Regions from separate parts of the Thermovenabulum gondwanense genome, predicted to be linked through region 1. Evidence: riboswitches for the same ligand, from Rfam matches in the RefSeq annotation. Region 1 holds a riboswitch; each other region holds the start of a gene.
What was found. Region 1 has a riboswitch for thiamine pyrophosphate ahead of thiM (hydroxyethylthiazole kinase). Riboswitches for the same ligand answer to the same signal wherever they lie in the genome.
Positions count from the first base shown of each region.

Region 2: another riboswitch for thiamine pyrophosphate. It lies ahead of ATZ99_RS12270 (sulfide-dependent adenosine diphosphate thiazole synthase); the one in region 1 lies ahead of thiM (hydroxyethylthiazole kinase).
Region 3: another riboswitch for thiamine pyrophosphate. It lies ahead of thiT (energy-coupled thiamine transporter ThiT); the one in region 1 lies ahead of thiM (hydroxyethylthiazole kinase).

Region 1 covers NZ_LOHZ01000042.1:150,871-155,555, reverse strand. Annotated here, with positions in the region: gene ATZ99_RS10265 (YifB family Mg chelatase-like AAA ATPase) at 1-266, shown strand, start outside; gene ATZ99_RS10260 (alanine/ornithine racemase family PLP-dependent enzyme) at 284-1,351, shown strand; gene hydE ([FeFe] hydrogenase H-cluster radical SAM maturase HydE) at 1,397-2,449, shown strand; TPP riboswitch at 2,522-2,637, shown strand; gene thiM (hydroxyethylthiazole kinase) at 2,739-3,533, shown strand; gene ATZ99_RS10245 (ROK family protein) at 3,547-4,497, opposite strand; gene ATZ99_RS10240 (MFS transporter) at 4,652-4,685, shown strand, end outside.
Region 2 covers NZ_LOHZ01000019.1:103,131-107,815, forward strand. Annotated here, with positions in the region: gene thiC (phosphomethylpyrimidine synthase ThiC) at 1-1,257, opposite strand, end outside; gene thiE (thiamine phosphate synthase) at 1,272-1,910, opposite strand; gene thiD (bifunctional hydroxymethylpyrimidine kinase/phosphomethylpyrimidine kinase) at 1,932-2,726, opposite strand; partial or broken gene ATZ99_RS12270 (sulfide-dependent adenosine diphosphate thiazole synthase) at 2,751-2,882, opposite strand; TPP riboswitch at 2,924-3,027, opposite strand; gene leuB (3-isopropylmalate dehydrogenase) at 3,131-4,210, opposite strand; gene leuD (3-isopropylmalate dehydratase small subunit) at 4,203-4,685, opposite strand, start outside.
Region 3 covers NZ_LOHZ01000042.1:31,698-36,382, reverse strand. Annotated here, with positions in the region: gene ATZ99_RS09605 (selenium metabolism-associated LysR family transcriptional regulator) at 1-107, shown strand, start outside; gene ATZ99_RS09600 (S-layer homology domain-containing protein) at 197-2,278, shown strand; TPP riboswitch at 2,344-2,445, shown strand; gene thiT (energy-coupled thiamine transporter ThiT) at 2,520-3,032, shown strand; gene ATZ99_RS09590 (peptide ABC transporter substrate-binding protein) at 3,163-4,685, shown strand, end outside.

The DNA of each region.
Region 1 (4,685 bases):
AAATTGAAAGATATAAAAATTATGGGATTTTATATAATTCAGAACTGAGTGGTGCTTTAATAAATAAATTCTGCTCAATTGGGAAAACAGAAAAACTTCTTTTAAAAGAAGCTTTTGAAAAATTAAAATTAAGTGCAAGAGCTTTAAACAGGATATTAAAAGTATCCCGTACCATAGCTGATTTAGAGGGAGAAGAAAGAATAAGTGAAAAGCATATTGCTGAAGCATTACAGTACAGAAACTTGGAAAAATACTACGGGCTATAGTTTTCGGAGGTGGTATTTTGACCTATCCAAGAGTAGAAATAAATTTATCTTTGATAAAAAAGAATGCGATGAATATCGTAGAACTGTGTTACAAATACGGTATAGAAGTGATGGGAATTACAAAGGGCGTCTGTGCTTTGGAACCAGTAGTGCAAACGATGATCGAAGGAGGAGTAAAAAAACTGGGGGATTCACGTATAAAAAATATAGTAAAATTAAAAAGTTTCGGTGTAAATTTACCTGTTTACCTAATCCGGATTCCTATGCCCTCCGAAATAAACGATGTAGTAAATTTTGCGGATGGTAGTTTTAATTCGGAATTTGAAGTAATAAAATTGATTTCTCAAAAAGCAGTTGAAAATGGTAAAGTACATAAAATTATATTAATGGTTGATGTAGGGGATTTAAGGGAAGGAGTCATGCCGGAAGATGTTAAGGACTTAGTAGGAAAGATTTTAGAACTTCCCGGAATAGAGTTTGAGGGAATAGGTACCAATGTGGGGTGTTATGGAGGAGTACTCCCTTCAATAGAAAATACCTCAATTTTGGTGGAAATAGCTGAGGAATTGGAAAAATTTTATGGAATTCGAGTAAAAACCATTTCGGGAGGTAATACCGCTACTTTAAAAATGGTTGAAGAAGGGGTTTTGCCCCGCCGCATTAATCAATTAAGGATTGGTGAAGCTATTCTTTTGGGTACGGATTCAACAAACTTTCGAAAGATCCCTAACACTTATCAGAATACGGTGATCCTTAAAGCGCAAGTAATAGAAGTCAAAACAAAGCCTTCAAAACCTATTGGAGAAATAGGAAGGGATGCTTTTGGTAACATTCCTGTTTTCGAAGATAAAGGCCCAATGAAAAGAGCAATAGTAGCTCTGGGAAAACAGGATTGCAGGATAGAAGGATTAATTCCAGATGAGGATCATATAAATATCCTCGGGGCCAGCAGTGATCACCTTATTCTTGATGTAACAAATTCACTTAAAGAAATAAGAGTTGGGTCAATAATTGACTTCAAAATGAATTATGGCACAATGTTAGGACTTATAACCTCCCCTTATGTGGAAAAAATTGTGGTATAGTTTAACTTTTAAAATTAATAAGACATATTTTTGGGAGGAATTTATATGCTAAATGAAATATGGGAAAAAATAGATTCGGAAGTGGAGCTTAATAAGCAAGAACTCTGCTATATTCTTTCTTTAGAAGACCCGGAAAAGTTAGAAATTCTTTATCAGAAAGCTGATAAAATAAGAAAAAAGTATGTTGGAGATGAGGTTCATCTTAGAGGACTGATTGAGTTTTCAAATTATTGCAGGAATAATTGCCTTTATTGCGGAATACGCAGGGATAATAAGAAGGTAAGACGTTATCGAATGGAGATTGATGAGATTTTTGAAACCGTATCATTGGCTTCAAGATTGGGTTATAAAACTGTTGTGCTGCAATCAGGGGAAGATATGTACTATACTCTGGATAAGCTTACAGAACTTATAAAAAGGATAAAAAATGATATGGATATTGCCATTACGCTGAGCATCGGTGAGCGGTCCTATGAAGAGTATGAAAAACTTTATGAGGCTGGAGCTGATAGATATTTAATGAGATTTGAGACATCAAATCCCGAGCTTTATGCTAAGCTTCATCCGGATTCAAGCTTTGAAAATCGTATTAATATTTTGAAGTGGCTAAAACAAATAGGATACCAAACCGGTTCGGGAGTAATGATAGGATTACCCGGTCAAACCATTGAAGACCTGGCTGAGGATATATTAATGTTTAAGAAACTTGATCTCGATATGATAGGGGTAGGCCCTTATATTTGTCACCCCGATACACCTCTTGCAGGCAATCCCGGTGGGACTGCCGAAATGACACTAAAAGTAATTGCTTTGACAAGGATAGTAACGAAAAATACTCATATTCCGGCAACTACAGCTCTTGCTACTTTGAGACCGGAGGATGGCAGGGAAAAAGCTCTGATGGCTGGTGCAAACGTTATTATGCCCAATGTAACTCCTCTGAAATACCGGGAACATTATACTTTATATCCCAACAAAATTTGTATAAATGAAAGTGCACTGCAGTGCAATTCGTGTATAAAAAGAAGAATTTACTCCATAGGAAGGGTAATAGGAACTGATTACGGACATTCTTTAAAAAAACGAGAAAATGGTTAAGTGTATAAAAAAGCAATCTTATTGCATTGACAGCAGGATTATTTCAGGGTAAAATATCAAAAAAATAGATTATTAGACTACCGGGGGTGCTGCTTAAGTACTGCTTAAGCGGCTGAGACGGGAAATTTTCCCGAACCCTTGAACCTGTTTGGGTAATGCCAGCGGAGGGAAGGTAGTAAAAGTGTGAAATCGTACCGCTGGGTACGATTTTTTATTTGTTCTATATTTTTTATTTATTCTACGCATTTTAAACTAATTAAAAACATCATAAAATAACGGAGGTATAAAAATGATTTCCGGCATTTTAAAAAAAGTCAGGGAAAATAAACCTCTTATACACCATATTACTAATATGGTGACCGTAAATGACTGTGCAAATGTTACACTGGCAGTGGGAGCACTACCTGTTATGGCTCATGCCCTTGAAGAAGTAGAGGATATGGTAAAAGCTGCTTCGTGCTTAGTCCTCAATATAGGTACACTTACGAAAGAGCAGGTAGACGCGATGATAAAAGCCGGGGAAAAAGCGAATCAGCTGGGGATACCCGTTGTGCTTGATCCTGTAGGAGCAGGGGCAACACCTTTACGGACAAAAAGTACCTGGAGAATACTTAACGAAGTGAAAGTTTCAGTAATAAAAGGTAATAGTGCGGAAATAGGTACCCTTGCCGGTGCAGGAGGAGAAATAAAGGGAGTGGAAGCGGTAAAAAGCAGTGAAAATCTTTTGCCTGCTTCCAAGGAACTGGCCAAAAGATTAAATACTGTAGTTGTGGTATCAGGTGCCACGGATATAGTTACAGATGGAGAACGAATAGCCTTTGTCAATAATGGTCACTATTTAATGGGGACGATTACTGGTACTGGATGCATGTTATCGTCGGTTATTGGTAGTTTTTGTGGAGTAGAAAAAGATTATTTTAGAGCTGCCGTTGCAGCTTTAGTAGTTTTTGGTCTTAGCGGTGAACTTGCGGCAAAAAAATCTAATATTTACGGTCCGGCAAGTTTCAAAATAAATTTTTTTGATGAACTTTATAATATAACTGAAGAAAAAATAATTGAAGGTTCAAAATACAAGGTAGAATAATTAGAAGTTAACCTTATAAAAAAGCCAATGATGCCGCGCCTATTGCACCTGCATCTTTATCCAATTTGGCTTTTACGATTTCAAGGTGTTTAAGGTTAGCAGGTAGAGATCTTTCTTTAATGGTTTTCATCATCTTTGAATAGAACATATCCCAGCATTGAGTAAGCCCCCCTCCGATGGCAATGAGCCCGGGATTGAAGATATTTATTAGATTAGCAAGCCCCACTCCAAGATAATATCCCTCATTTTCCACGAGGGTTAAAGCAAAATTATCACCTTTTCTTGCGGCTGAAAAAACGTGTTCCGCCGTAATTTCTTCATTCCGGGCTTTTTCAATTATTTTTGTTTTTATCCCTGATAAAATTCCTTCTTTGGCGAACCTTGACAAAGCAGTGCCCGAAGCATAGGCTTCCCAGCATCCCGAGTTTGTGCATCCGCATATAGGACCTTCAAAATTGATAGTCATATGGCCTACCTCTCCAGCATTTCTTCCTATACCTTTGAAGAGTTTGCCATCGATAAAGATTCCCGCTCCTATACCTGTGCTTATTGTTATGTAAATAAAATTTTTAACTCCCTTTCCGGCTCCGAATAAAAATTCTCCAAGAGCAGCTGAATTAGCATCATTTTCTATAATTATTTTTGTATTAAATTCCCTAAACATAATTGAACATAAAGGGATATCCTTCCATCCCGGGAGATTTGGCGGATTCTGAATGGTTCCCTTTTCTACGTCTATAGGACCAGGAACTCCGATACCTATTCCTGCAATTTCATTCAATGATAAATTTATTTGACTTAAAACATCATAAACACTTTTTTTCATTCTTGAAATTACTTTTTCGGGTCCTTCTTTTGCTAAAGTGGGCATTTCAACCCTGGCAAAAATATTACCGTTATTATCGATAATACAGGTTGCAATTTTTGTCCCTCCAAGGTCAATACCCAACGAAAAATTTTCCATAATTTTTCACCTTCTATTGGTAAATTTTATAATAATATGTTTTAATATAGAAATATTTTAGTGTAAAATTTGTTTTAAATTTCTATAAAAAATGATAAAATAATTAATCGTAATAGGATAAGCCTAATATTAAAATCGGGAGTATGATATAGAAATGAGCGGCATAAGAAATCCTTTTGAAGCTTTTA
Region 2 (4,685 bases), on a different contig from region 1:
ATCCATTGCACAAAACTTGCCGCACATGGTGCAGGTCTTTACATCCGATGAATTTCTCTCTTGCCTGTATTTTCTTGCCTTTTTTGGGTCTATTGAAAGCTTAATTTGTTCTTCCCAGTCAAGGTTTTTCCGAGCTTTTGCCATTTTTAAATCCCTTTCCCATGCACCCGGAATGCCTTTCACTATATCTGCCGCATGGGCAGCAATTTTAGAGGCAATAACCCCAATCCTTACATCTTCTTCATCGGGCAGTCCTAAGTGCTCTGCCGGGGTTACATAGCAAAGAAAATCCGCTCCACAAGCAGCAGCTATTGCTCCGCCAATCGCAGCGGCTATATGATCATAACCCGCTGCTATATCCGTAACAAGAGGGCCCAAGACGTAAAAAGGCGCTTCATGGCATAGCCTTTTTTGAAGGCGGATATTAGATTCTATCTGATCTATGGGAACGTGCCCCGGACCTTCCACCATTACCTGCACTCCTTGTTTTATCGCTTCCTGTACCAGCTCCCCCAGTATTAAAAGCTCCTGAATTTGCGCCCTATCGGTAGCATCGGCAAGGCATCCCGGCCTTAAGCCGTCTCCCAAACTCAATGTAACATCGTATTTTCTCGCTACCTCAAGCAGCCTGTCAAAGTGTTCATACAGGGGATTTTGTTTTTCGTTTTTAAGCATCCATGCGGTTATAAAGGACCCGCCCCTGCTTACAATATCGGTTATCCTGCCCTCCCTGCGAAGCCTTTCCACCGCTTCAATAGTCAGGCCGCAGTGGACGGTCATGAAATCCACGCCTTCTTCTGCCTGCTTTTCTATTACTTCAAAAAGTTCCTCTTCTGTAAAGTCTATGACACTCCCGTATTTATTTTGCGCCATAACTCCCACTTCATAAATAGGCACCGTCCCTACGGGAGCATCTATACTTGATAATATGGCCATTCGCACCTTTTCTAAATCCCCACCGGTAGAAAGGTCCATTATCGTATCCGCCCCGGCTTCTACCGCTGCAATTGCTTTTGATAATTCCGATTCTAAAAAGGGGAATTTTTCAGATGTGCCTATATTTGCATTGACCTTGGTTGAAAGCCCCTTCCCTATGCCGCACGGCTTTAATCCCCTGTGATTTCTGTTAAAAGGGATAACAATCCTGCCCTCTGCCACTCTTTCTCTAATAATTTCTGCATTCACTCCTTCTTTTTCCGCTACTTTTTTCATTTCTTCGGTAACAACGCCTTTTTTAGCCGCCTCTAACTGAGTCATTCTTTTCCCTCCATTTAATAAATTTGCTTTAGTTTCTTTGTAATCTTATCTTTCAACAATCTAACGTTTTCGCCAATATCCCCCTTTAAAATAGCAGAAATACAGCATACACCTTTAATATCGTATTTTAAAACCTCATCTATATTTTCTTTATCTATACCCCCTATAGCCAGAACGGGAATGGGGATTTTTTCCGTTATTTCCCTCAGAGTTTCCAGACTTACATATTTTGCATCCTTTTTGGATGGAGTTTTAAATACTGCTCCCACTCCCACATAATCGGCACCATCTTCACAAGCTTTTTTCGCCTCCTCAAAGTTTGCCGCCGAGACCCCTATTATTTTTTTATAACCTATTATTTCTCTCACAACCTTTGCAGGCAGTTCCTCCTGCCCTAAATGCACGCCATCAGCATCAACGGCAATGGCTATATCGACCCTGTCGTTTATTATTAAAGGCACATCGTAACTTTTCGTGATTTCTCTTAATTTTAGCCCGGCCTCGTAAAACTCTCTATCGGAGATATTTTTTTCTCTCAGCTGAACTACCGTAACTCCTGCTCTTATCGCCTCTTCCACCGCATCAAAAAGACTTCTACCTTTTAGATAAGTTCTATCGGTTATGAGATACAGGGAATAATCCACATTTCTCATGCTATAAGCACCTCTTTTAAATTAATTATTAAACCCGATGCAAAAATGGTTCACGGGGCCCCAGCCCCTTCCCATATCTTCAGAAGTTTCTATGGCTCTGGTAATATAAAGCTTTGCATACGCTACAGCTTTTTTAACATCCATACCTTTTGCCAGATTGGCGCAAATGGCCGCCGAAAATGTACATCCGGTGCCGTGGGTGTTTTTTGTGTTTATTTTTTCTTCTTCAAAAAACACGTAATTATCTTCTCCAAGGTACAAAACATCCACGGCTTTATTCCCTTCCAAATGCCCTCCTTTTATAAGAACCGTTCTGCAACCCAATTTGGCAATATCCTTTGCAGCCTTTTTCATCTCCTCCACATTCTGTATTTTTCTTTCCACAATTACCTCTGCTTCTTCCCTGTTGGGAGTAATGATTAAAGCCTTCGGTACTAATTTTTCAATCAGTGTTTTTATGGCTTCTTTTTCCAAGAGTCTGTGCGCGGATTTAGAAACCATCACTGGGTCCAGAACGATTTTCCCCGGCTTATATTCTTCAAGTCCTTTGGAAATAACTTCCGTTATCTCTTTTGTTGAAACCATTCCGATTTTAACCGCATCGGGGAAGAGGTCTTCAAAAACCGCTTTCATCTGAAGATAGACCATATCTTCTGAAATATTTTGTACCCCCAGTACCCCGAGGGTATTTTGGGCGGTCACCGATGTAATTACTGACATACCATATACTCCGTGGCTGAAAAAGGTTTTTAAATCCGCCTGAATTCCCGCCCCTCCGCCGGAATCGGAACCAGCAATGGTTAAAGCAAGTTTCATAATTTTTCATCACCCCTTAAAATTTTATTTAGTGTTTTTTAAATAATCCGAAATCAATTTTGCCGCTTTCTTACCCGACAAGAGCATCCCTCCGAAAATTGGTCCCATCCTGTAGCCGCCGTAAACATTATTTGCAGCCATCCCCGCAACAAAAAGTTTTCATAAATAAAAGTGCCTACCCGAATAGGTAGGCACAAATTTTCGGTTCTGTGCTTCCCTACGCGGGGATTATCCCGGTCAGGTTCGAGGGGTCGAAGCATTTAAGCTTCCTCTCAGCCTTTCGGCTCCCCCAGCACGCATCCTATAAATTTTATTAAATTTTTACTGCAGTTTTTTAAAAATTATACCTTATTTTTTTGTAAAAATCCACTATAAAAATATATCGAAAAATTTTTCTTTCCCTTTTAAAGCCCCAGAATAATCTTTTTAATAACATCTCCCATTTCGGAGGTTGCTAACACCTTCCCCTCACCTTCTTTAATGTCGTAAGTCCTGTAGCCCAGTTCCAAGCTTTTTTCCACCGCATCTTTTATACACATTGCCGCTTCCTTTTCATCAAAAGAGTACTCCAGCATCATTGCCGCGGACAAAATACAGGCGATGGGGTTTGCGATACCTTTACCCGCTATGTCCGGTGCCGAACCGTGGCAGGGCTCGTATAAAAAAGGTCCTTTTTCTCCTATGCTTGCTGATGGCAGCATACCTATTGAACCGGTTAGTACCGATGCCTCATCGCTTAAGATATCCCCAAAAGTGTTCTCGGTCAAAATAACATCAAACTGTCCGGGATTTAATACAAGCTGCATCGCGCAGTTATCCACATACATGTGAGAAAGCTCCACATCAGGATATTCTTTGCTCACCTCATCCACCACTTCTCTCCACAACTTTGAGGTTTCAAGCACATTGGCTTTATCCACGGAAGTTACCTTTTTTCTCCTTTTTCTCGCTGCTTCAAAAGCGACTCGGGCTACCCTTTTAATTTCTTCGCTTGTATAAACCATTGTATCAAATGCCCTTACCGTTTGCCCCGTATTTTCCCTCCCTCGAGGCGTCCCGAAATAGAGCCCTCCTGTTAACTCTCTTACAATAAGTAAATCCAGATTCCCGCTAATTATATTATTTTTCAGCGGAGAAGAATCCGCTAAAAAACGATAACAAACAGCGGGCCTGAGGTTGGCAAACAGGTTTAGCTCCTTCCTCAGTTTCAGGATTGCCTGTTCCGGCCGGAGCTCTCTTTTCAAATGATCCCATTTTGGCCCACCTACCGCGCCGAAAAGCACCGCATCGGAATCCTTTACAAGATTAAGGGTATCATCAGGGAGTGGTGCTCCAAAGACCTCGTAAGCTGCTCCGCCTACCGATCCTTCCTTGAAATTGAATTTAATGCCGAATCTTTCCTGGATAGCATATAAAACCTTTTTAGCTTCTTTTATTACCTCCGGGCCAATTCCATCTCCTGGAAGGAGGGCTATATTATACATTTTTTTGCCCTCCCCCTGCAAAGTTCAGCAAGCCGCCGGCTTTAATTATATCATTTATAAACCCGGGAAAAGGTTTTGCGTAGAATATTTCCCCGCTCGTAATATTTTTTATTTCCCCGGTGTCGGTATCCACCATAACCTCATCTCCTGCTCTTATCCCCTCCACCGCCTCTGAAGATTCCAATATGGGAAGGCCTATGTTTATAGCATTCCTGTAAAAAATCCTGGCAAAGGATTTTGCAACAACACAGCTAATACCCGCTTCTTTAATTGCAATGGGGGCGTGTTCCCTCGAACTCCCGCACCCAAAATTTTTTCCGGCTACTATGATATCCCCCGGCTGAATTTTTTTAGAAAAACCCGGGAATATATCTTCCATGCAGTGCTCCGCAAGCTCCCTGGGGTCCGTTGTATTTAAAAACCTTGCTGGAATAATCACATCGGTATCTATATTATCCGGAAAAACCCATGCTCT
Region 3 (4,685 bases), 120 kb from region 1:
AAGGTATTAAAATGCTAAGAGATTTTTACATAGTAACAAAAAAAGGTAGAACTCTTTCGCCAAATGCCGAAAGCTTTATAAATTATCTTTTAAATGCGGCTGATTAATGGCTGTATTTTTTTATTTTTTAATGAAGGAAACATATGGATAATTGTCGAAATTGTAATAATATAAGAAAAAGAAAGGGGTTGATAAGTTGAAAAAAGCATATTACAAGCTAATAAAAGGAATTTTTGTAGTTTACTTCTTTTTTTGTTTAACTGCTTTTTTCCCAACTTTGGTATTCGCATTACCTTTTAAAGATTTGGATGATAAAAAATTTGATTGGGCAACACCATTTATTGACAAAATGTATAATTTGGGAGTAGTATCAGGGAAAGCTCAAGATATTTTTGCACCAGCAGACCCTATAAAAAGGCAGGAATTTATTGTAATGCTAATAAAGGCCTTGGGAGAAGAGAGCAAAGTAAAAGGAAAATTACTACCAAAAGATTTTCCAAATCAAGGGAAAATTCAAAGCTGGGCAAAAGAATATATTGCTTATTCGATTGAAAAGGGAATTATTACAGGAGATGACATTAAAAATTTGAGGCCTGAAGAAAATTTAAAAAGATACGAGGCAGTAATTTTTATTATTAAAGCCTTGGGTTTAGAAAAAGAAGCAAATTCTATTAAGGTTTTAAATTTGACTTTTAAAGATGTTTATACTTTATCCTTTGAGACAAGAAAATACCTGCAGTTGATTGTAGATAAAAAAATCATGTCAGGTGTAGATAAGGAAAATTTCAAGCCCTACGATAATATTACCCGGGCACAGGCTGCTAAAGTGTTAAATCAGGTTGTGAAATATTCAAATAATACGAGGATAGTAAAAGGAAGAATTGAAAATTTAAATTTATTGGAGGGAAATATAGAAATTTTACAGGGTAACATTATTAAAAAATATAATCTGGATAAAAATGTTTCTGTATACAAAGAAGATGAAAAAGGGAATTTAATAAAAATAGAATTAAAAGACTTAAAAAAATATCAGGATGTTAATTATATTATAAAGTCTAATAATATTAGCTATATAGAAGCAATTTATTCAAATAATAAAATGGAAAGTGAATTAGAAAACCATGAGGGTAAAATAAAAGCTTTAAATTTGCAAAACAATTACCTTATTTTAGAAAAATTGGATGGGAACATTTCTTCTTATATTATAAATTCTGATACAAAATGTTATATTAATAATAATGTTATTCCTGTAAACGAGAATCTAATAGGTAAAAATGTGAAAATTTCAGTAACGGATGGTAAAGTCATCAGGATAGAAGTTGCAGGAGAAAATAAAGAAGTAAAAGGAATTTTAAAAGGAGTAGTTTCGAATATTTCACCCTCATATATAATAATTGAAAATTCATTAACGGGAGAAAATGAGACTTACATACTTTCCAATTTGATAGAAACTATAAAAAATGGTAAACCTGCAAGAATTAACGACCTTCTGGGAGGAGACATGGTAATCGCTTCGATTACAAATGGAAGTGTTACAAGAATTATTGCAGAAAGTGCGGAAAAAACGATTTTTGGAGTAATTAAATCCATTAATTTTGCAAACAAGGTTCCACTGATTTCTGTAGTAGATGGTGATGGTAATTTAAAGGAATTTGAGGTAGATAGTCAAGTAAAAGTAATAAAAAATGGAATAACATCCAAATTAAATGATTTAAAAATTTCTGATGAAGTTACCGTAGTAATTAGATATAACAAAATAGTATCTATCTCGGCTAAGTCGGTAAAAAAAGAGATCACCGGCACTATAAAAGAAATTTCTCATACTTCTGCAAATTATTCTAAAATGGTTATTTTTAATGAAAAAGGTGAAGAAGTTAATATCGTTATTACTCCGGATACAGATATTATAAAGGATAAAAAAAATATTACGGTATATGACTTAAAACCCGATTATAACATTAGAGCAATTGTTGAAGGAGAAGAAGCAAAAAGTGTTGAAGTTTTTACAACACAAAGTCTTTTGGCTCTTAGAGGTAAAATAAAATACATACATCAAGATATAATGGTTATAATAGCAGAAATCACGACTGAAAGAGTTACGGAAATAAGAGAAATTCATTATGGAACAAATACTTTATTAATAAAAGGCAATAGGATAATTTCACTTAGCAGGTTTTCTGATTATTTTATAGAAGGGGATGATATAATTATAATAGGAAAAGTTGAAGGGGGATTATTTAAAGCCGATGTATTAATTAATTTAATCGTTCAAAATTGATATTGATAAAATATTTTATTTTAAGTATAATGGTGAAAAATTGAATAATATAATTATATAAAATAATTATGTGCTGGGGGAGCCGTAGGGCTGAGAGGAAGCTGATGCTTCGACCCCATGAACCTGATCGGGGTAATTCCCGCGTAGGGAAGCACTGAATCGAAAATAAAGTGCCTACCTATTCGGGTAGGTATTTTTATTTTTAATATTAAAATTTATTAAATTAAAGGAGGAATTTTTTATGAAAAACAAAAATTTTGCTGTTCTTATTGAAGGAGCATTAATGATAGCAATATCACTGATATTGAGCTTCGTAAAATTATTTCAAGCCCCCTATGGCGGTTCAGTCACCCTTGGAAGTATGGTTCCCATTATTTTATTTTCTTTAAGACATGGGACCGTTGCGGGTTTGAGTGCTGGAGTCGCTTATGGTTTTTTGCAGTTAATTGTTGAACCCTATATCGTTCATCCTGTTCAAGTAATCCTTGATTATCCTTTAGCATTTGGGCTTTTAGGTTTTGCAGGTTTATTTAGAAATAATGTTTTTTTAGGATCATTCCTGGGTATTTTTGGTAGATTTTTATCGCACTTTTTATCCGGTGTTATATTTTTTGCATCTTATGCTCCAAAAGGTATGAATGTATATTTGTATTCGGCATTATACAATGGTAGCTATTTATTACCGGAATTTATTATCACTTTTGTTTTAATAAGATTTGTACTTTATAATAAGGTTTTAAAGAATATTAGATAATTTTAACAAAAAATTTTGTAATAAATCTTTTAAATTTATTTTTTTTTATTAAAACATTTATTGATTTAAATCATTGAATCATGATATAATTTTAACCAAATTTTTATATTTTTGCAGAGGGGGTTTTTTAATGTTCAAAAAAACAACGGCTTTACTGCTAATCTTTATTATGGTTGCGGGGTTTTTAGCGGGATGCTCCAGCAATTCTTCAAAACCTGCACAGGAGCTTGTGTTTTCAATTGCGTCGGAACCACCCACTCTTGATCCCCAACTTGCTACGGACCAATATTCAATAATTGTAGGAAATGCCGTGTTCGAAGGTTTGGTAAGATATTACGATGGAAAAGTTTATCCAGGTATGGCTGAGAAATGGGAGGTTTCTGAGGATAAAAAAGTTTATACCTTTCATTTAAGAGATGCAAAATGGAATGACGGGACAAAGGTAACAGCTTACGACTTTGAATATTCAATAAAAAGATTACTGGATCCAAAAGTAGCATCCGGTTATTCATTTCAGGGGTATTACATATTAAACGGAGAGGATTACAATCTTGGTAAAATAAATGATCCGAATCAAGTAGGAGTAAAAGCTTTAGATGAAAAAACTTTACAGATTACTCTAAGAGCACCGGTAAAGTATTTTGAAAGTCTTTTAGGTTTTATCTCGTTTATGCCATCTAAAAAAGAATTGGTAGAGAAATACGGTGAAAAATATGCTGCCGACGCTGATAAAATGGTATATAACGGGCCCTTCATTATTAAGGAATGGAAACACGAACAGGAAATAGTTTTGGAGAAAAACCCGAATTATTGGGCAAAAGATAAAATAAAGCTTGATAGGGTTAGAATTTTAATTGTTGCAGATCAAAATACCGCATACCAGATGTTTGAAAACAATGAGCTTGATTTTGCTGATGTGCCAACGGTCCTCGTAGATAAAGCAAAAAGCGAAGGTAAAGCCCTGACTTATATGGATAGTTATGAATATTTCATAAGATTTAATATGAAAAAAGAAGATAAGCCATGGCTGGGTAATGAAAACTTTAGAAAAGCAATCGGTTTTGCAATTGATAGGGAAGATTATATAAACATGGCATTTAAAGGCATATCAAAACCTGCAACAAGGCATATTCCGCCAACTTTAAGCGGTTTAGAGAAGAAATTTGTAGAAGAATATCCTTATGATTTTTATCCAACAAAAGCTGATGTACAAAAGGCTAAAGAATATCTAAACAAAGCAATGCAGGAATTAAATATCAATGATCCTTCAAAAATAAATATTGAAATAGCTGTAGATGATAGTTCTGGCACAAAAGTAGGAATTGAGGCTATACAGGATATGTTGATCAGAAATCTGGGAATTAATGTGTCTATAAAAACTTATACCTTCAAAGAAAGGCTCCAGAGGATGAGAAAAGGTGATTACGAAGTAATGATTACACGATGGGGACCTGATTACGATGACCCGATGACATATTTGGATTACTGGACTATAAGTGAAGGTATGACAAATAGTGGTTGGACCGATGAAAAATACAATGAATTATGTCAGATTGCAAAAACCACATCGGATTTTAAAAAGAGAAATGAAGTAATGTTTGAAGCAGAAAAATACTTGCTTGAAAAAGGTGTAGTAATCCCGCTGTATTTCAG